DNA from 2 places in the Novosphingobium sp. HR1a genome. Region 1 is predicted to be linked to the other one. Evidence: predicted binding sites of a transcription regulator. Region 1 holds the regulator's gene; the other holds the start of a gene.
The links. The regulator LexA, encoded in region 1, represses DNA repair genes until DNA is damaged. The targets are predictions, from matches to a motif close to GTTCCNCNCTTGTTCT.

Region 1 (10,430 bases):
CCGGGCTGCCCTCGCCCTTCACCGCGACGCGCTATCACTCGCTGATCGTCGAGGATATCCCTGAGACGCTGGTGGTGAACGCCCGCTCGGACGACGGCCATGTCATGGGCTTCCGCCATGCGAGCCTGCCGATCCACGGCGTCCAGTTCCATCCGGAAAGCATCGCCACCCAGCACGGCCATGCCATGCTCGCAAACTTCCTGCGCACTTGCGGTATCGAGGCCAAACTGCCGGAACGGCTGAGCGCATGACCCTTCCCGACCCTCTCCACCCGATCGCCGAGGACGAGGCCCAGGCAGCCTTCGCCGCAATCCTCGACGGCGAAATGCCCGAATCCGAAATCGCCGAGTTCCTCGTCGCCTTGTCGGATCGCGGCGAGACCGCCAGCGAAATCGCGGGCGCGGCTCGCGCCATGCGTGAGCGGATGATCCCGGTGAAGGCGCCCGCAGGCGCCATCGACGTCTGCGGCACCGGCGGCGACGGCTTCCACACCCTCAACGTCTCGACCGCCGTTTCTCTGGTGGTCGCGGCTGCGGGCGTCCCCGTCGCCAAGCATGGTAACCGCGCTGCCAGTTCCAAAGCGGGCGCCGCCGATACCCTCGAAGCGATGGGGCTGAACCTCGACCGCGCCGTCGAGACTGCAGAATCCACGCTCGCCGAAATCGGCATCGGCTTCCTGTTCGCCGCGCGCCACCACCCGACGATGGGTCGGCTGATGCCGCTGCGCAAGTCGCTAGGCCGCCGCACGATCTTCAACCTGATGGGGCCGCTGGCGAACCCGGCGCAAGTCTCGCGCCAGCTAGTCGGCATCGCACGCCCGGCTTATGTGCCGATCTACGCCGATGCCCTGCTGCGGCTTGGCACCGAGCACTCGATGGTCATTTCCGGTGATGAGGGCCTCGACGAGTTGAGCCTCGCAGGCGGCAACGAAGTCGCGGATATTCGCGGCCGGGAACTGTCGATGCGCCGCGTCGCTCCGCAGGATGCCGGTTTACCGACGGCCGCAGTCGATGCCATTCGCGGCGGCGACCCCGCCTACAACGCCCGTGCCCTCAACGACCTGCTGATGGGCGCTCCCGGCGCCTATCGCGACGCCGTCCTGTTCAATGCCGCAGGCGCGCTGCTTGTGGCCGGTGAAGTGGACACCTGGGCCGAGGGCGTCGAAGAAGCGGCAGAAACGATCGACAAGGGCCTCGCCAAGGCTTTGCTCGACTGCTGGATCGCGGCAACCCGTGCCTGACGAGGATTCCATGTCCGATAAACTTACCGAAATCTGCGATACCAAGCGCGAGGAGGTCGCCGCCCGCAAGCCGCTGGCCACGATCGCCGATCTCGACGCCCGCGCTGCCATGCAGACGCCCCCTCGCGGCTTCGAGGCGGCACTGCGCGCCAAAGCCGCGACCGGCTACGCCTTGATTGCAGAAATCAAGAAAGCATCGCCTTCCAAAGGATTGATCAGAAGCGACTTCCAGCCATCACAGCACGCGGTCGCCTATGAGCGGGGCGGCGCCGCGTGCCTGTCCGTGCTCACTGATGCTCCCTACTTCCAGGGCCACGAGGATTTCCTCATCCAGGCCCGCGCCGCCTGCGGCCTTCCGGTGATCCGCAAGGATTTCATGGTCGATCCCTGGCAGGTCGCGGAAGCGCGCGCGATCGGTGCCGATGCCATCCTCATCATCGTCGCCGCACTGGACGACGTGCTGATGGCGGAAATCGAAGCCGCTGCGACCGAGCGTGGCCTCGACTGCCTCGTCGAAGTTCACAACGAATCTGAAATGGAGCGTGCAAGTCGTTTGAAATCGCGCCTTATTGGTGTGAATAACCGTGACCTGCGACGTTTCGCCACCGATATCGGCACGACTGAGCGCCTCGCCCCGCTGGCGCCGGCAGGCACGCTGCTGGTGAGCGAAAGCGGCATCAACGTCCATGCCGATCTGGTACGCCTGTCCTCGTGCGGCGCCCGGACATTCCTCGTCGGCGAAAGCCTCATGCGCCAGAACGACATCGAGGCAGCCACGCGCGCGCTACTAACCGGAGCCTGAACGCCATGGGTTCGCGATGAGCAAGTCCCTCACTCACATCGACCCGGACGGCAACGCGCACATGGTCGACGTTGGCGCCAAGGCCGAGACGCAGCGCATCGCCGTGGCATCCGGACGCATTTCCATGAGCGCGGATGCCCTTGCCGCGATCCGCGCCGGGAATGCTCCGAAGGGTGACGTGCTTGGAACCGCGCGCATTGCTGGCATCATGGCGGCCAAGCGGACGGCCGATCTCATCCCCATGTGCCACCCGCTGCCGCTCGATGCCGTAAACCTCGACTTCGCTTTCGAGGATAATGCTATCCGCGTCATCGCGAAGGCTTCGCTGACCGGTCGCACCGGGGTAGAAATGGAAGCGATAACAGCAGCTTCTATCGCACTTGTCACAATTTACGACATGGCCAAAGCGCTCGACAAGGGCATGGTCATCGGAGACATCCGCCTGGTCGAGAAAATCGGCGGTAAATCAGGCCATTGGAAGATGGACGGATGGACTGAATGAACGGCTCCGCGCCGCTCTCTCTGGAGGAGGCACAAGCTCGCCTCCTCGCGCTCGTCACCCCGCTGTCGATAGAGCGTGTCGATATCGAAGGCGCGCTCGGCCGTTTCCTGGCTGAACCGCTGCACGCCAGACGCACGCAGCCCTCCGCAAATCTGTCAGCCATGGACGGCTACGCCGTCACGGCAGGCGACATGCGCGGCCCCTGGAGGATCGTCGGTGAAAGTGCCGCCGGGCATCCTTATGTCGGCCCGCTCTCGCAAGGAGAGGCAGTCCGAATTTCGACGGGCGCGATGCTGCCGCCCGACGCGGCGGCCGTCATAATCCAGGAAGACCTGACACGCGAGGGCGCGAACCTTATACTCTCGGGCGAGCCGCCCGCACCGGCGCACAAGCACATCCGCCATTGCGGGATGGATTTTGCCCAGGGCGTGGAAGTCCTGCCCGCTGGTCTGCACATCGCGCCCGCGCAGATGGCGCTGGCGATCGCGGCCGGCCATACGCACCTTCCCGTGCATCGCACACCGCGCCTGACCGTGATCGACAGCGGCGACGAACTCGCCTCCGATCCGGAGCGCTGTGCACCGCACCAGGTTCCCGCCAGCAACGGCGCGATGCTGACGGCCATGGCGCGTTCGCTGGGCGTGGATGCGCGGCGGATCGGCCCGGTGCCCGATACGATCAAGGCAATAACCTCCGCTTTCGAAGCATCCGCCGATGCCGACCTCATCGTAACGAGCGGCGGCGCTTCGGTCGGCGATCACGACCTCATTCGTCCGGCACTCGAAAGCTGGGGCGCGGGCATCGATTTCTGGCGTGTCGCGATCAAGCCCGGCAAACCAATCCTAGTCGCCACCCGCGACGTGGCAGGACGCCGTCAGATCGTGCTGGGCCTGCCGGGCAATCCGGTCTCCAGCTACGTCACCGCTTACCATTTCCTGCTCCCCGTCCTGCGCGCGATGCAGGGGGCTGCGCGCCCCTTGCCCATGCGGCTGACAGCCCGGCTGGCCATGCCGCTGCACCCAAGCGGCCGTCGCCGGGAATTCCTGCGCGGTTGGTGGGACGGAGAAAATGTGACGGTAAGCCCGCTGCAGGACAGCGGCGCCCTGTCGTCCCTGGCGGCAAGCAACGTGCTGGTCGATCGGTCGGCGCTGGCCGGTCCGGCACAGGCTGGTGAAGAAGTCCGGATATACTTGCTCCAGAACGGCGGTATTGCCTGAAGTATCGGCAATTGGTTGCTTGATTGTTCCCTCAATGTTCACTACCAGAACAAACGCGATCAGGGTTTGCCTGGTTCGGAGGTCACGAGAAGGCAGCGACATGTTGACGCGCAAGCAGCACGAATTGCTCCGGTTCATCCAGGTCCGGCTTGAGGAGACAGGCATCTCCCCCAGCTTCGAGGAGATGAAGGAGGCGCTCGACCTCAAGTCCAAGTCCGGTGTTCACCGACTGATTTCCGCACTGGAAGAACGCGGCTTCATCCGCCGCCTTCCCAACCGTGCACGTGCGCTCGAAGTCTTGCGCCAGGCCGATGACACGGGAAGCAAGGCCCTGCGTCCTTCTGCAGCGAACAGCAATGATGGATTGGCGCGTCCGCAGACGCCGCGTCGTTCCGTCGAAGCCGCCAACGACGTTATCGAGATCCCGCTGCACGGGCGTATTGCCGCAGGTGTGCCGATCGAGGCTCTCGAAGGACAGTCCATGTTGCCTGTCCCTGCCGCCCTGCTTGGCTCCGGCGAGCATTACGCGCTCGAGGTCTCCGGCGACTCGATGATCGAGGCGGGCATTCTGGATGGTGATTTCGCCCTCGTGAAGCGCACGAATGCCGCTCGCGACGGCGAGATCGTCGTTGCCCTGATCCGCGGGGAAGAGGCCACCCTCAAGTACCTTCGGCGCGAGGCGGGAATGGTGCGGTTGGATCCCGCAAATGCCGCTTACGAACCGCAGATTTACGGTGCGGACGAAGTGGAAGTCCAAGGCAAGCTCGCCGGCCTGCTTCGACGGTACAACTGACACGGCCACGCTGCGCCATGAAGGCCTTGGCGCAGCAGCAACCGGTAATTACTGCGATTTGCGCGGCGCAGGAGCATTCCTGTAACGGTGAACAGGCCGGGGACGCCACCAGCCGTGTTCACCTTGGGTCTGGGCTACCGTATCGATACGGGCCTTGCCCAGATATACCGCCAGCCCGCCAGTCTGCCCAAGCGATCCTCGATCGGCCTTGAACCAGCGCGGCTTGCAACTGCGCGGCAGCCAGCGATCCGATATGACGATGTCGCTGCGTTCGCATGCAGCGGCGAGCGACCGTTCCGCGACGGCATCGCGGCCCCGCGAAACCAGCACATGCCACGTGGTGCCGGAGCGTCTGACCGGCAAGGCGCAGAAATCACGGTTGCAGCGGGCACCCGGGAACTTGTCGAACGTGACCGGGTCTGCCTCGATCCCGGCGAATTCCATGAGATTGTCCCGGGCGTAGCCGCTTTCGCTGTTTCGAAGCAGGTAAAGCCGTTTCCCGCCATCTTCGACCAGCCCGACATGGCGACCATCTCCGGACACCAGCATGTCCGCCGCCGGTGCGGTCGCCAGCAAGAACACACCGACCGAGGCGATCGGTAGCCCGGCCCAGCGAATGCGGCCGCTCCAAAGGCCCATCCACAGACCTCCCGCGACGAAAAGCAGGAATGCCCAGGTGTCTGTACCGGGAAGCAGGTTCACAGCGCCCGGTCTCGACGCGAACCAGCGGGCCAGGCCGACCAGCAGGTCTATCGAGATTCCGGCGAGCCACCAGACCGGCCCGCCCAGCCCGGCGATATCGAGGACCAATGCACAAGCCAGCAAAGGCATCACGACAAAGGTAGACAGCGGAATTGCCGCCACGTTGGCCAGCGCTCCATACACTCCGGCGCGGTGGAAATGATACAGGCCGATCGGCATGAGCGCGAGGTCGATGACCACGCCCGTCAGCAGCAGGAGGGAAAGATGGCGAAGCCCGGTCATGGCAAGCCCTTCGTCGCGCGGTCCAAGGAAGTGCCGCACGGGCTTGGCCGTACTGACGGCGATCAGCGCCAGGACCGCGCCGAAGCTCAGTTGGAAGCTCGGCCCGATCACCGCCTCCGGCCAGAGCAACAGGACGCAGAACGCCGCCACCGCAAGCATGCGCAGGGACAAGGGCTCCCGCCCCAAAGCCAGTGCGATCAGGACCAGGAGGGAGCCGATGCAGGACCGAACGGTCGGAACTTCCGACCCGGAAAGCAAAGTGTAAGCGACGCCTGCAGCGGCCCCCGCACCGGCCGCGACGACCGGCAGCCTCACCCTCAGGGCCACCCACGGGAACAGCGCCAGCAACCGGATGACCAGTAGATAGACCGCCCCGACCATCGCGCTGACATGCAGGCCGCTGATCGAGAGCAGATGCGCCAACCCCGAGTCGCGCATGGCCTGGTCGTCAGCCTCCGTAATGCCGCCGCGATCGCCGGTGACGAATGCAGCGGCGATGCCCGCTCGTTCGTCCCCGATGCGGGCGCGAATATGGTTCGTCAAAGATTGTCGGATATCCAGCAATCCCCACTCGCTTCGCTTGCCTTTCCGGACGACCTTCACCTCACCTGTGACCGAACCGCTCGCGGCGATGCCTGTGAACCAGGACGTGCGCGCAAAGTTGTAGGCGCCGGGCAGCATGGGCGGCGCCGGCGGCATCAACCGTGCCCGGAAAGCCACCAGATCGCCCACCGCGATCCCGGTCGTCGATCCCTTGCCGGGAACGTTGAGCCGGACCTTGATCGCGTTGCCGGGCGAAGCGTCATGGCCGGAGCCGCTCAGGGGGTCACGCATGGCCAGCAGCAACCTGTCGCGTCCCAAGGCCGGCTGCGATTCGATCGCCAGAACCTGCGCGCTGAAATTTCCCGATAGCGGGCGCTCGATGGCGGGTTGTCCCACCAGTTCGGAACGCGCCCAGACGACGAGGCAACCGGCAACCACCACCAGCGGCAACAGCGACAACGCCCGACCGAGATGCGGGTAAACCACGCGCAAGGGAAAGGATGCATAACAAATTGCACAAATTGCAACAAGAGCGCCGCAAAGGCCTGCCCAAGCAGGTGCCGAAGGCAGCCAAAACCACGCAATTATGCCGGTTGCGAAGGCCACCGTCACCCATGGTGCGCGTTCGAATTCCGCCCCGGAAAGAAATCGCTCGACGACTGCCAAAACCCTCGACAAGAGGCCCTTGGCGGTCCATGGCCCATGCTGCAATGCAGCGGTTCCGGGGCTTTCCGGAGGCGGAATTTCACAAGTTGCGGCGTGGGTCCCCATTGCCGCCAATAGGACAGGAAGGTCGGGTAGATGGCAAGCGGTAGTGCATCGGGCGAAGCGACTGGCAAAAAGGCCGTCGTAACGCGCTTTGCTCCTTCGCCGACCGGTTACCTTCATATCGGTGGCGCTCGTACGGCACTGTTCAACTGGCTGTTCGCGCGCCGTCATGGCGGCAAGTATCTGCTGCGTATCGAGGATACCGATCGCGCCCGTTCGACGGAACCCGCGATCGACGCGATCTTCGACGGCTTGTCCTGGCTGGGCCTCGACGGTGACGAGGCGCCGGTGTTCCAGTTCGCCCGCTCGGACCGTCATGCCGAAGTCGCTGCGCAGCTGATGGAAAACGGCCACGCCTATCGCTGCTACCTGACCCAGGAAGAACTCGCCGAGCGCCGCCAGAAGGCGCAGGAAGAACGCCGCCCGTTCCGCATCGACAGCGAATGGCGCGATGCCGATCCCGCGACCTGGCCGGCCGACCGTTCCTGGGTGGTGCGCGTCAAGGCCCCGCGTGAAGGTTCGACGACGATCGAGGATCTCGTGCAGGGCACGGTCACCGTGCAGAACGAGGAAATCGACGACTTCGTCATCCTGCGCGGCGACGGCACCCCGACTTACATGCTGGCCGTGGTGGTGGACGACAACGACATGGGCGTCACGCACGTCCTGCGCGGCGACGATCACCTCAACAATGCGTTCCGTCAGCTCGTCGTCATCAACGGCATGGGCTGGGACGTGCCGGTCTACGGCCACGTGCCGCTGATCCACGGCTCGGACGGCGCCAAGCTGTCCAAGCGCCACGGCGCGCTGGGCGTCGATGCCTATCGCGACGAAATGGGCCTGCTGCCCGAGGCCGTGTTCAACTACCTGCTGCGCCTCGGCTGGGGCCACGGCGATGAGGAAATCATCAGCCGCGAGCAGGCGATCGAATGGTTCGACATGGTCGATGTGGGCAAGAGCCCCTCGCGCTTCGACCTTGCCAAGCTCCAGAATCTCAACGGGCATTATCTGCGCGAGGCCGACGACGTGCGGCTTGCGGGCCTCGTCGAAGCGCGCCTCGATGGCGTCGACGGCGATGAGCCTGCCGACCTGCTGGTCCGCGCGATGCCCGTGCTCAAGGTCCGTGCCAAGGACCTCAACGAACTTGCAGAAGGCTCTGCCTTCCTCTTCGCCCAGCGTCCGCTCGCCATGAGCGAGAAGGCGCTGGCGCTCCTGACCGACGAGGGGCGCGAGCGCCTCGCCGCGATCCATGAGCGCCTGTCCGGCCAGGCCGACTGGACTCTCGAGGCATTGGAAGCCAACCTGAAGGCAATGGCCGAAGACCTGGGACTGGGTCTCGGCAAGCTCGCGCAACCCTTGCGGGCAGCCCTGACGGGTCAGACGACCTCGCCGGGGATATTCGACGTACTGGTATTGCTCGGACGGGAAGAGAGCCTCGCGCGCATCGGCGAGCAGGCTCAGGTTCCCGCCGGGTCGCAGTCATAAGGAGATAATTGGTGGGTGATCAGGCTAAACTGAGCGTCGGCGGCGCGGAACACGACTATCCCGTTCTCAAGGGAAGCGTGGGTCCGGACGTCATCGACATCCGCAAGCTCTACGGCCAGACGGGCGCGTTCACGTTCGATCCGGGCTTTACCTCGACCGCGAGCTGCGAGTCGGCGCTGACCTACATCGACGGCGACGAAGGCGTTCTGCTGCACCGTGGCTATCCGATCGGCCAGCTGGCCGAGAACTCCTCGTTCATGGAAACGAGCTACCTGCTGCTGAATGGTGAACTGCCGAGCAAGGACGAGCTTGCCACGTTCGAGAACACCATCACGCGCCACACCATGCTGCATGAACAGCTGGCGACGTTCTATCGCGGTTTCCGCCGCGACGCGCACCCGATGGCGATCATGTGCGGCGTGGTCGGCGCGCTTTCGGCATTCTACCACGACTCGACCGACATCGCCGATCCCGAGCATCGCAAGATCAGCTCGCACCGCCTGATCGCCAAGATGCCAACGATCGCGGCGATGGCCTACAAGTATTCGGTCGGCCAGCCGTTCCTCTACCCGGACAACAAGCTGAGCTACACCGGCAACTTCCTGCGCATGACCTTCGGCGTGCCCGCGGAAGAGTACGAGGTGGTTCCGGCGGTCGAAAAGGCGATGGACCGCATCTTCATCCTCCACGCCGATCACGAGCAGAACGCCTCGACCTCGACCGTGCGTCTTGCCGGTTCGTCGGGCGCGAACCCCTTCGCGTGCATCGCAGCGGGCATCGCCTGCCTGTGGGGCCCTGCGCATGGCGGCGCGAACGAAGCCGCGCTCAACATGCTCAAGGAGATCGGCACCCCCGATCGCATCCAGCACTACATCGACCGCGCCAAGGACAAGAGCGATCCGTTCCGCCTGATGGGCTTCGGTCACCGCGTCTACAAGAACTACGACCCGCGCGCGACGGTCATGCAGTCGACCCTGCGCGAAGTGTTCGAGGCCCTCAACGTCACCGATCCGCTGTTCGAGACCGCGCTGCGCCTCGAAGAGATCGCGCTCAGCGATCCCTACTTCGCGGAGAAGAAGCTGTTCCCGAACGTGGACTTTTACTCGGGCATCATCCTTTCGGCGATCGGCTTCCCGACCACCATGTTCACCGTGCTCTTCGCCCTCGCCCGTACCGTGGGCTGGGTCGCGCAGTGGAACGAAATGATCTCCGATCCCGGCCAGAAGATCGGTCGCCCGCGCCAGCTCTACACCGGCCCGACGCAGCGCGACTACGTGCCGCTCGACAAGCGCTAAGGTTCATTCCGCGCGCAGTCGTGGATATCCGAAGCAAAGGCCCTCGCGAAAGCGGGGGCCTTTTTGTTTGCCGTCATCGTCAAAACCGATCCATTTGAGCATTCACGCCACAATCCGGCCGCATCCGGCGTGCAGCCTCTCCTCGAAAGGGGCGCACAATCATGATGTTTGTTAGAATTCTGGCGACGACCCTTGGCCTGCTGATGATGGCGGCAGGGATTTTCGTGGTCTTGCAAGGCACCGGCGTGCTCAGGTGGCCGGCCGACAGCGTGATGGTTGCTGACCGGGCATGGGCCGTGCGCGGGGCAGTCTTCGCGATGGTGGGCGGCATTGTCGTGTGGCTCGCCCGCAGATGCTAAAACCAGTCAGGCGTCGGGATCGACCGGCACTGCGAGGATGAACCGGGCACCCTGCCCCGGCGAGCTTTCGATGGAAAGCTCGCCGCCCATCGCGCGGGCAAGGCGCCGGGAAATATAGAGACCAAGGCCGGAGCCGCCGTCACCGCTGCGGCCCAGACGCTCGAACTTCTCGAATACCCGGAGCTGATCTTCATCGCTGAGGCCAGGCCCCTGATCCGCGACGAAGACGATGGCGCGTCCTCCCTCGACCGAAACCCGCACATCGATGCGCGACCCTTCCGGCGAGTAGCGAATGGCATTGCCGATGAGGTTCAGCAGAACCTGCAGGACACGGCGGAATTCCGCCAGAGCCGGGGCATGGTCATCGAGCGGCGGCGCCACGATCGAGATGTCTTTCTCCCGCGCCCGGACGCCCAGGATACCGGCGGCCTGCCGCGAGACA
Region 2 (10,430 bases), on a different contig from region 1:
GTCTTGCCGCGCCTCCATGTCGTAGATGCGCCCGATCACCAGATATTTGGCCGCGCGATCGACGTAGAACAGCGTCGATTTCGAGGCGACTTCGCACAGGCCGCCAAGGCCATCGCAGGTGATGGCGTCGATCGGCGTCTTCGGGAGGCGCAGCTTGAGCGCGGCGCGCACCTTTGCCGTGTCGGGAGCCTGAGCCGGGGAGGCGAGGCTGGCCACGCCCCAACCCGTTGCGGCTGACAGGGCGACGACGGCAGCAACGGTCGCCACCGGTCGCAGCCATCGCCGCGGCTTGGTGGGGGTTGGATCATTTGTGGCGGGGGTCATTGGGAGTTCCTCACGTAGACGCCGTCGAGGAAGACGATCTCGACATCGATGCCGGTCGGCATCTCGACGACGGGTTGGTATTGTTCGGCGCGCTCGATCAGATATTTGCTGACCGTATCGGCGGCATCGGCAGCGCCCTGGCCGAGCCCACCGCCGAGGATGTCGCCGGCAGAGAGCTTCGAGCGGGTGCCGTCAGCATTGGTTGTGACGCCCGAGAAGACGCTGTTGGCGTTCGCCGAAAAGCCGCGCCCGAACCCGCCGACAATCCCGGCAAGCAGAGCCTGGCTGACAAGGCTGCCCTCGCGGCTGACGACACGGCCACGCACGCCCGATTTTCCGGCAAAGCTGATGAAACCCTTGACCTCGCTCACCGCGACGCGCCCGCCGGGCTGGTCGCAGGTCATCCGGGCCAGCTTCACATAGACCTTCTCGGACGAGAGATCGCCGCGTGCTGCGCCATTGACGATGCAGCCCTGAAGCCGCGTGGTCAGAACCTTGCCGTTCTGCATGACGGAGCGCGCCGGACCGGTAATGCGCAGCACGACGGGCAGCGGATCGGTCTGGCTCGCAACGCCCGCCGACGCATCGACGCCGACGATGACCTTGGCCGGAGCATAGGAATTGGGCGGCAGATAGTCCGGCGAGTCCTCGACCACCACCGGCGGCGCTTCCGGGCGAGCCGCCCTGAGGCCGCTTGCTCCTGCTTTGTCGGCGGTGAAGCTCATGAGTTTCACTTCGCCGGGACCGGGCAAGCCGGTTTCGCTCGCGCCCAGCGCAGCACCCGCAGGAGCAGGCTGAACCGGTCGACCGCGCGCATCATAGCCACCCGCCTGCGGGCCATAGGCCGGTGGCGGCAGGCTTGCGGCTGCCGGGGCGGCCTGGCTGGCGAGGCGCGACTTGAGATCCGCGTTCTCGGCAGAGATCGCATCGATCGCAGCTTGGCCGTCGACCCGCATGGCCTGGTTTTCCGCCTTGAGTGCGGCAAGCTGGGATTCGATTTCCTTGCGCGGGAGGCTCGCATCCTTCATGGCCTTCTGCTCGCGGGTCACGGCATCGAGACGATTGCCGTAGGTCGCGACGAATTCACGCTGCGAAAGGTCGCGATTGATGAGTCCTGCCGTGTCGATGGTCTGCGCGGCGGTGGGATCATCGCTCTTCGCGTTGTCGTCGCCGCCCAGGATGAACCAGCTGCCGCCGACAAGCGCGAGTGCGCCCAAGGAGCCAAGCAGAAGCTTCTGCCGCCGTGCGGTCTTCGCGTTGAGGCTGGTTACTGGCGACGGCGATGCCGGATCGGCCTGTACCGGGGTTGAGATCGAGGGAGCATCAGTCATGGCCCAACCCTCCGTTTGAACCGACGATGAAGGCGACCGTGCTTTCTCCCGATTTGAGAGTGGGCTGGGCGATCGAGATTGCGAGTGTCTGGGAGGACGCGAGATCCGCTTCGGCAAGCGTCAGCGGCTTGCGGCCACGGTTCGCCAGGCGGATGACCTTTCCGGCAAGCGCGCTGCCGCGGTAATCGGCGATGAGCTGGATTTCGAGATCGCCGACCCGTGCTGGAAGGGCTGAGGATTGCCGGACTTCGAAGCCATCGACCGTCTGGTCATTGGCCATGGCCTGGATGAGCCGCACTGCGCTCGTCTCCAGCGGCGTTTCTCTTTCCCAGCCAGATGCCTTGTTTGTCGCGATCGCCGGGTTGGTGATGAAGACCTGCACTGCCGGGACAGGCTCGACCTGGCAGGAAACTTTGTAGACGAAGCCCTTCTTGGTCGTGGCGAAGAAGCTGATCGAGCGGGCCGCATAGGTTTCGGGCACCGACACATAAATGTCGCCGCGCAGCGGTTCGTTGGTGACCGCAAAATCGTTGTAGGGCGTGCCGGTCGAGATCTTCGACACGCTGGCAAACTGGTCGTCGATAAGCGCGAAGCGCGTCAGCTCGCGGGCCGACACAGCGCATTCGATGCTCGCTCCGTCTGCAGCCTGTTTGAACTGGTCGGCGGCCTGCGCGCCGCTCCCTGAAAATGCGAGCATGGTACTGGCACAAAGAGCCAGGCTCCACGCGCGCGTCTTGCGTCGGTAAGCCATCACTGGGCCTCCTTCGTTGGGTCTTTGGGGGGCAACTGGCTGAAGCCTGACAGCGCGAGACGCAGGCCCCGGTAGGTCCAGTTGAAGCGGAAACGGCGTTCGTCGCTCGCGATGACCTGGGCGCCGACAAAGGTCTTGAGCGTGCCCGTCACATCGGAAGTCAGCCCCTTGGGGTCGACGGTCATCGACCGGATGACGAAGGCCTGGGTGACATCCGAACCCCGTTGCTCTTCGACGATCCGGACGAGCTCGGCCTTGAGGCGGCCATAGCTTGCGGGATCTGCCAGCTTCAGGATTTCGTTCATCCAGTAATCGAGGCCCTCGGGGCTGCGATTGAGGAGAACGAGCGCGGCATCGCGGGTCACGAGTTCGAGATAGTCGGCCTCGACCCCCGCGCTGCTGACGGTCAGCTGCTTGGGGAGCGTTGGAAGGAGCACGACTTCGCGGTCGCGGGTGGCAGCAAGGCTGACCGCTACGACGAGCGCAATACCAAGTCCGGCGCTGGTGAGCGCAAAGAGGTTGCGCTGGCGCAGCAGCGACTGCTGACGCTCGTGTGAAATGTCTGCAAACATGGATATCTCCCCTCAACCGGCGAGCAGGCGGCAGTGGGAAGGCGGCGTCGATTTTAGGCCCAGCAATCCGGCCGGCAGATACCAATAGGCGGCATGGGCTACCCAGGAGCTGGCGCGTCCTGCTTTTGCCTTTCGCAGCGCGAACCAGGCGCCGAAGGCAACGATGATGCCGATAAAGATATGCTGGCTGAGGATCCCCCAGGTGAAGGGGATGAGCATCCCGGCGAACTCGTCGATGGTCCAGAAGCCGATGAGCTCCGGATCGTCGAGCCGACGCGGGATGATATATGGGTCTGCCATGGCGACGCGCCTTCCCGTCCGATGCGTCAGATGACCGCGGTGACGACCGAGGTGACGATCGGAACACCCGTGCCGACGCCGATGCCGACACCGACAGGAACAGCGACCTGTCCGAGCGAGAACCGGCCCGAGGCGAGACCGATGAGGCCGCCTGCAAGGCTGAGGACGGTGATGATCTTGCCGCCCGAGCCTTCGAGGAAATCCGTGAATTTCGTGAGGGCAGGGGTGAAGGTCGTGTCGGCGCCGGCGTAGGCAGCGCTGGCGGCCAGTGCTGCGACCGCAAGCGGTACTGCAATGGTCATGGCCCGCCCGAACTTCGAGGGGTTGTGATCAATGGCGCCGGAACGCCGGGAGAGGGTGAGAGACTGCATATGGAGCTCCATCTGGAGGGGTGAACCCAGCGTTGTTTCGTTCGCTGTGTGTTCCACATGCATCTAGGAAATCGATGTAGGAAAGTCGGATTGCCGCTGGAGCTGAAGTGGCGGACGGATATGGACGCATCAATTGGTCAGCGTCGGCGATAATACGCAGAAACAGCGGTTTATATCGCAATCAACGTCGACGAATCCCGACAAGCGTGGCGGTGATTGTCGGCGACTCGGGCCTAGGGGATGATTCGCCTAGAAACGAGATGTTCCGCAAATGTTCTTTTCATTTTCCTACATGGATCACGCGCGATATGGCTACGACTCAGTTCCTCATCGTTGGAGTTTTTGTCGATGCACCATCCCGCGCCATTTCGAGGCGAAGCCAACACCAGTCTCGCGCACATCCTCGCACATGCAATCGAGTCGTCTGACAAGCCCAAGCACCAGATCGCTCGGGAAGTCGGGATCCACCGCGAGACATTGCTTCGTGTGATGCGCGGCGATCGGCCGATCGGCCTTGATGAAGCCGCGCGCGTTCTCGATGTCTGCGGCGCTTTTCCCCGCGCCAGCATGATTCTCGCCTTGGCAGGTCAAGAGGATCTCGCCTGCGAATGGATGCGCAGCGAAATGGGGGAGTTCCTCGAGGACTTCTTCACGGCCTTGCCAGGTCAGCTCGAACGCACGCTTGGGCGACGCGTCGAGGATTTGCGGCCCCGGTGGGCGAACGGCACTTCGCAGCTCGTTGCCCGCATGCTTGCCAAGCACATTGATGATTTTGCTAACCGCGACATTTCGATGTCGCTGCCGCGCTGATCCAATTCACCTCGGAGAGGACCGAGGAATTGACCCGACAGGAACGATCATGAATGCACAGCCCCAGCCTACCGAGGACGGCGCAAGCGCTGACCAGGCTTCGCCACTAGGCCCCCCGCCAGCCCGGCTCTTGCGGCTGCCCGAAGTCATCGACCGGGTCGGCCTGCGTCGTTCGTCAATCTATCAGCGGATGAGCGAAGGGCGCTTTCCCAAATCCCGCTCGCTCGGGCCCAAGTGCACTGTGTGGGTTGAGGAGGAAATCGACGCGTGGATCAGATCAATTGCGGACAAGCCGCATCGAGACGTTCTGTAAACTATCCCGAAAGAAATCATCGCGCTAAGTTGCGCGCATGGTTTATCGATACCCGGCAGGCAATCCTCTCCATCCTGAAGCCTTGAAAGAGAAGCAGCGTGCGCTTCGCGACGGCTTTTCAACGCCACCAACCCTTCGGGCTCATCGCTCACTATCGTGGCTTCGTCGGGCCGAAGCAGAACAGGAAGAACAGGACGTTCGCTTCATCCTGCTCTGGATCGGGTTCAACGCTGCCTATGCCGGTGACGTAGAGGCCTCGGCCAGCAGCTCAGCGCCAGAAGGCGAGCGTGGGCTGTTCCAATCGTTTTTCTCGACGCTCGTAAAGTTCGATGGGCGCCACCGTGTCTACGACGCGGTTCGGGAGCGGTTCACTCAGGATATCCGCCTCCTTCTCGACAATCTCTATGTCTACCATCCTTTCTGGCAGCATCAGAGGGGTGTATCAGGTTACGAGGACTGGGAGCAGGAACTCGAGCGGGGTCGCTTAGCTTTCAATCACGCCTTGCGCGAACATGACCTGACCCTGACCTAACCCCCTGATTTTCCTCCACGCTGGATTAGAGTCCGCACCTGAGAGAAGGAAGGACGAGATGAAGCGAACGAGGTTTTGTGCTTTCACGCCTACGGTTCCGAAGGAGCAGATCATTGGCGTGCTGAAGGAAGCGTGGCGGGAGCGAAGACCGCCGAGCTCGCCCGCCGGCACGGTGTGTCGGAAGGGACGATCTACAGCTGGAAGGCGAAGTACGGCGGGCTGAAGGTGTCCGAGGCGAAGCGGCTGCGTTCGCTCGAGGACGAGAACGGCCGGCTCAAGGGGTGCTGGCTGATGCGATGCTGGACAACGCTGCGCTGACCCGAACGGCGGCGCAGCCAACGATCTCCTGGCAAAGAAGTTTTGACGCCCGCCGCTCGCTCATCTCCAGGATTGTCAGGTGATGAGCGAGCGGCGGGCGTGCCGTATCATCGATGCCGCTCGCAAAAGCGTGCGTTATCGTTCCACTCGGGACGATAATGCCGATCTGCGCGAAGCTGCGCGATCTGGCCAACCAGCGTCGCCGGTTCGAATATCGCCGTCTGCACATCCTGCTGCGCCGGGAGGGCGTTATGATCAACCGCAAGAAGACCCAGCGCCTCTATCGTGAGGAGGGACTGGCGGTCAGGCGACGCCGGAGCCGCAAGCGTGCTGTTGGAACACGGGCACCTGCTCCGGTGCTGGCCCTGCCGAACCAGCGCTGGAGCCTTGAGTTGGACGCTGCCCGCCCCTCTCCGCTTCGCTCCGATCCGTGCACGATCGGATGGCGCCAGGAAGGCGGTTCCGAACTCAACTTGGTCGATGACGTGACCCGGGAGTGCCTTGCGGCGGTGTCGGACATATCGATCTCAGGCGGCCGTGTCGTGCGCCAGTTGACAGAGCTGATCGCACAGTGCGGCAAGCCGGGGGTGATCGTCAGCGACAACGTCCTAGGTCGGGAAGCAGCGGCGGAAAACGGCCAGCAGGTCTCGTTGCGCCGATCATGATCAGCGCTGATGTCGTTCTGATCCAGATGGCTTCCATCGTCAAGGAATGCGCTCTCGGCCATAGCAAACACAGGATCCAGCGGCCGCATCGGTCGTGGTCCTCACCGTCCTTAAAATGAGATGCGGATGCCAGATGGAAGGCCCGAACATTATCTACAGGGTCGCCGCAGCGCCCTCACGGCACGACAGAGAGGGGTCCTTCCATCTGGTGTCCGCCCGTTCGACGAACGGACGGTACTCGGCTCCCGTCTTGATGACGGCATGCGCGACGCGCGCCATCTTGGCGGTGAGTGCGGTCATCGCCTTGCGGCGGCGATCAGGGTCGTTGCCGTGTCCGGCCACATAGCGACCAAGCTTGTCGCGGAAACTGTTGTCGCGTTGGCGGATGGCAACCTGGGTAGCCATCCAGAAGGTGCGCCGTAGCCGGGCATTACCGTACTTCGAGAGCTTGGTACGCCCACGAAAGGTGCCTGACTGGCAGGTCGCAAGATCAAGCCCGCAGAACTTGAGGAACTGGCGATGGTGGGCAAACCGGCGAAGGTCGCCGGCCTCGGCGAGGATGGTCAGCGCGTTGATCGGCCCGATCCCGGGGATCATGCGCAGGAGCTGGTAATCGCGGTTGTCGCTGAGCAAAGCATGGGCAGTTCGCTCGATCTCGTCGCGTTGCCGGATCAGGCTGCGGGCCTGAGCGATGACCATACGGAACATGGCGATCGCGATGGAATCCTCATCGACCGGGAGCGCCACCGAGGCGCAGGCCGTCTCGTAAATATCGTTGAGCAGCCGGGCCTTGGACACCTTGCGGCCGACCAGGCCCCATGCCTCGCGCGTGAAGGCCTCCTTGCCGAGCGTGATCATGCTGGCCGGGGTCGGGAACCGCTCGAGCAGGGCCAGGAACCAGTCGGACCGGCTGTTGCCGGCGAAACGTTCGATCTCCGGAAAGTACAGCGGCAGGTAGTGCGTCAGGAGGCGATGCCACGTCTGGGTCTTGGCCTTGGAGATCGCCTCGTGCGTCTTTGACATCTCCTGCAGATCGTTGATGCCGGCGGCGAGTGGATCGACGTAGCGTTGGGTGGCACCGATCCGCAGCATGTGCAGGATTACCTGCGCATCCTTGGAATCGTTCTTGTCCCAGCCATTGTGCAGCGCCTCGCGGGTGCGGGCCAGGGCAACCGACGAAATCAGCCGCAGCTCGAAACCCGCCGAGAGCAAGCGATGCGCTAGGGTGCGGTGGTAGTTGCCGGTGGCCTCGAAGCCGACGATCACGGGACGAGCGACATCCCCGAGCTCCGAGGCGAGACGATCATAGTCCGCCTTGGTCGCCATCACCGTCATCCGCCGCCGGCGCCCACCTTCGGGGCGCTCGATCAGCACCTCCTGGCGGTGCTTGGACATATCGATGGCTACCAGCACGGCGTCGGCGGGAGTAGAGGTACGCTTGGTCATGGTCGGTCCGTCTCCAAAGTGTTGAGTCGACAACTTCACTTTTAGAGACCTGCTGGCCGGTCATGACCGCCTTGATGAAGGCGGCGGGCGCTACGCACCCTTGCCTTCATCAAGGCGAAGCGGCCCTTCGAGGGCCCGCTTCCCAATGTGCTATGGCATTGAGCTCACGAGCAATGCGGTTCTGGCATGGTGCGGGGAGATAGGCGTGGAGCGGCATTGCATCGCGCCGGGCAGGCCAATGCAGAACGGTTCCGTCGAGAGGTAGGCCTTCGACCAGCTTCGCTTCCAACCGCCGCATGCGTGACGAGCTGCTCGACGAGACGCTGTTCATGAGCCTGGCTCATGCCCAAGTCGAGATCGCCGCACGGGTCGAAGACTGCAACCGGGAGAGACCGCACTCATCCCTTGGCTACGCAACACCGGCGGCGCTCGCCGGCGAAGTGGATAGGCAATGGCCTGCTCCGCTACGCCCTACGGGCCCCGCTGTGCAGCCCATTGCTTCAAACGTGCTCATGCGCGAAACAACCGCCCGGCTCTAATCCCAGCTGGGGAAAGCTGGGGGTCAGGTCATCACGTCACAGGCAAAACGGTTATCATTAGCTGAATAATCACCAGCCAGTTCGAGGCGAGCGGTAGCATTGGTGTCAAAGGCAGTTGCAAGATTCTGGCTGGCTCCCTAGCATGGCTATTGAGCTCAAGGCTTGTCTTCTGCCGAATGCGAAGGTTCGGATAGCATCTTAATTTACCAGTTTTGCTGAGAATTGAATTGGCTCGAGAAGCGTAGGTGAAAAATTTTGGGGATACCAAAATCCAAGGGTGATGAGATGTCAAGTGTCGATATTTCCGTGAATGGCAATCCGCGGAAATCCATTCAGTCCGTAGAAATTGGAGCGAGGGTCCTTCTTGCCCTGTTGAAGGCGGACCCGGGTGGCGCGTTTCTTCGGGATGTTGCGTCCAACTCCGGGCTTTCGCGCAGTCAGGCGCATCGATATTTACTCGCCTTCGTCAATACCGGAATGGTCGAACAAAATTCGTCCAGCGGGCGGTATTCGCTTGGCACGCTCGCCGTACGTCTGGGTCTGGCGGCTATGGCCAGGCTCGACCCCGTGCGCATCGCTACCGGATATCTCGAGGACCTGCTGGATGAGTTGAAAACGACCGGGCTGCTCAGTGTTTGGGGCGACTATGGGCCAACGGTAATTCGCTGGATCGACGGCGGCGTCCCCCTGTTCACGTCAATGCATGTTGGTTCCACCTTGCCTTTGCAAGGCTCCTCCACCGGCACCCTTTTCCTGACCTATTGTCCGCCTGCGCAAACGCGCGATCGCGTTGAGCGGGAGAGGGCCGAGGGGATTGTTGTCGACGATGGGGAATTGGCTGAGCAAATCGAGTCCGTTCGCAAACTCGGATATGCGAGAACTTATGGGTCCGTGGTGCCGGGTCTTGCCGCAGTATCGGTGCCGATTTTCGATTCGCAAAATCGGCTGGTCGCGACAATGAGCGTTCTTGCCCGTTCACAGGACAAGGCTTATTTCAGCAAGGCAAAGATCGGACGCATTTTGCAGCAGGCGCGGCAAGCAAGCGAAGCGATCGGTTGGCCAGGCCCAGCTTGACCCTTTGTATCGATATGCGTAATGCGTTGCACAATAAGGGCGGCGCCTTCTTTAACTCCTGACAGTGTGTTGCGGGTTTGATCCGGCCCTGTGGCAGCTTCAGGAGAGCACGGTTCAGTGAACTTTCAAAGTTCCTTGGCGGAATCTGGCATAGGCCGGCGCGAATTCATCGCCATGATGGCGATGATCCAGGCGCTCCAGTCGCTTGCCTTCACCTCATTGCTCCCGGCTCTCGGACATATCGCTGCCGATTTTCAAATCACCCAATCCAACCAGCGCCAGCTGATCATCAGCGTTTTCCTGGTCAGTTCGGGATTGAGTTCGCTGATTCCCGGCACAATCTCCGATCGCTATGGGCGCAAGCCAGTCCTGGCCGGCTACATGGCGTTGTTCGTGGCCGTCAATGCGGTGTCGGCGCTGGTGCGCGACTTCCACGTGCTTCTGGCGCTGCGCGCGATACTGGGGTTCGCATCGTCTGGGCTGACGGTTTTGCCGCTGGCGATTATCCGCGATCGCTATGAAGGTGCCGGCATGGCCAGGCTGCAGGCAGTGGTGGCGATGCTGTTCATGGCGGTGCCGACCTTCGCGCCCAGCCTGGGCTATGCGATTCTCGAGCTCGCGGGATGGCGCGCGATCTTCCTGGTGATCGGCGCTTTGGCGCTGGCAGTGACGGTCTGGTTCCTGCTCAGAATGGAGGAAACCAATCCGAAGCAGAACCGGCAGTCGCAGCGCTCGGGCAACTTGCTGGGCAATGTTGCAACGGTGCTCGGGAACCGGGCGTCGATCGGGTATGTCATCGGCATGTCGCTGATTTTCGGCGGGCACTTCGGGTTCATCAACAGCTCGCAGCAACTGATTGGCGAACATTTCGGCGCAGGCTCGGCCTATCCACTGATCTTCGGCTCGATGGCAGCGACCATGGCGCTGGCCAGCCTGGTCAATTCGGCGATCGTCGAGCGCTTCGGCACCCGTCGGATCGGCCATGCCGCAATTTTCTGCCACCTTGCGGCATCGGTGGGACAATTGCTCCTGGCCTCTGCTCCCGGCGAAACTCTGGTCCAGTTTGTCGTCCTCATGTCTCTCA

Region 2: the regulator LexA is predicted to act here: its motif matches at 3,912-3,927, upstream of HWN72_RS09885 (transcriptional regulator).

What each region holds. Positions count from the first base shown of each region.
Region 1 covers NZ_JABXWS010000033.1:91,296-101,725, reverse strand. Annotated here, with positions in the region: gene HWN72_RS06720 (aminodeoxychorismate/anthranilate synthase component II) at 1-251, shown strand, start outside; gene trpD (anthranilate phosphoribosyltransferase) at 248-1,240, shown strand; gene trpC (indole-3-glycerol phosphate synthase TrpC) at 1,251-2,042, shown strand; gene moaC (cyclic pyranopterin monophosphate synthase MoaC) at 2,059-2,544, shown strand; gene HWN72_RS06700 (molybdopterin molybdotransferase MoeA) at 2,541-3,761, shown strand; gene lexA (transcriptional repressor LexA) at 3,862-4,554, shown strand; gene HWN72_RS06690 (ComEC/Rec2 family competence protein) at 4,603-6,852, opposite strand; gene gltX (glutamate--tRNA ligase) at 6,883-8,334, shown strand; gene HWN72_RS06680 (citrate synthase) at 8,346-9,629, shown strand; gene HWN72_RS06675 (hypothetical protein) at 9,791-9,988, shown strand; gene HWN72_RS06670 (sensor histidine kinase KdpD) at 9,995-10,430, opposite strand, start outside.
Region 2 covers NZ_JABXWS010000042.1:15,111-25,540, reverse strand. Annotated here, with positions in the region: gene HWN72_RS09915 (DsbC family protein) at 1-324, opposite strand, end outside; gene HWN72_RS09910 (TrbI/VirB10 family protein) at 321-1,655, opposite strand; gene HWN72_RS09905 (type-F conjugative transfer system secretin TraK) at 1,648-2,406, opposite strand; gene HWN72_RS09900 (type IV conjugative transfer system protein TraE) at 2,406-2,978, opposite strand; gene traL (type IV conjugative transfer system protein TraL) at 2,991-3,278, opposite strand; gene HWN72_RS09890 (TrbC/VirB2 family protein) at 3,305-3,649, opposite strand; gene HWN72_RS09885 (transcriptional regulator) at 3,998-4,459, shown strand; gene HWN72_RS09880 (AlpA family transcriptional regulator) at 4,416-4,772, shown strand; gene HWN72_RS09875 (hypothetical protein) at 4,810-5,304, shown strand; partial or broken gene HWN72_RS09870 (transposase) at 5,363-6,227, shown strand; partial or broken gene HWN72_RS09865 (IS110 family transposase) at 6,437-7,733, opposite strand; partial or broken gene HWN72_RS09860 (transposase) at 7,888-8,272, shown strand; gene HWN72_RS09855 (IclR family transcriptional regulator) at 8,558-9,346, shown strand; gene HWN72_RS09850 (MFS transporter) at 9,521-10,430, shown strand, end outside.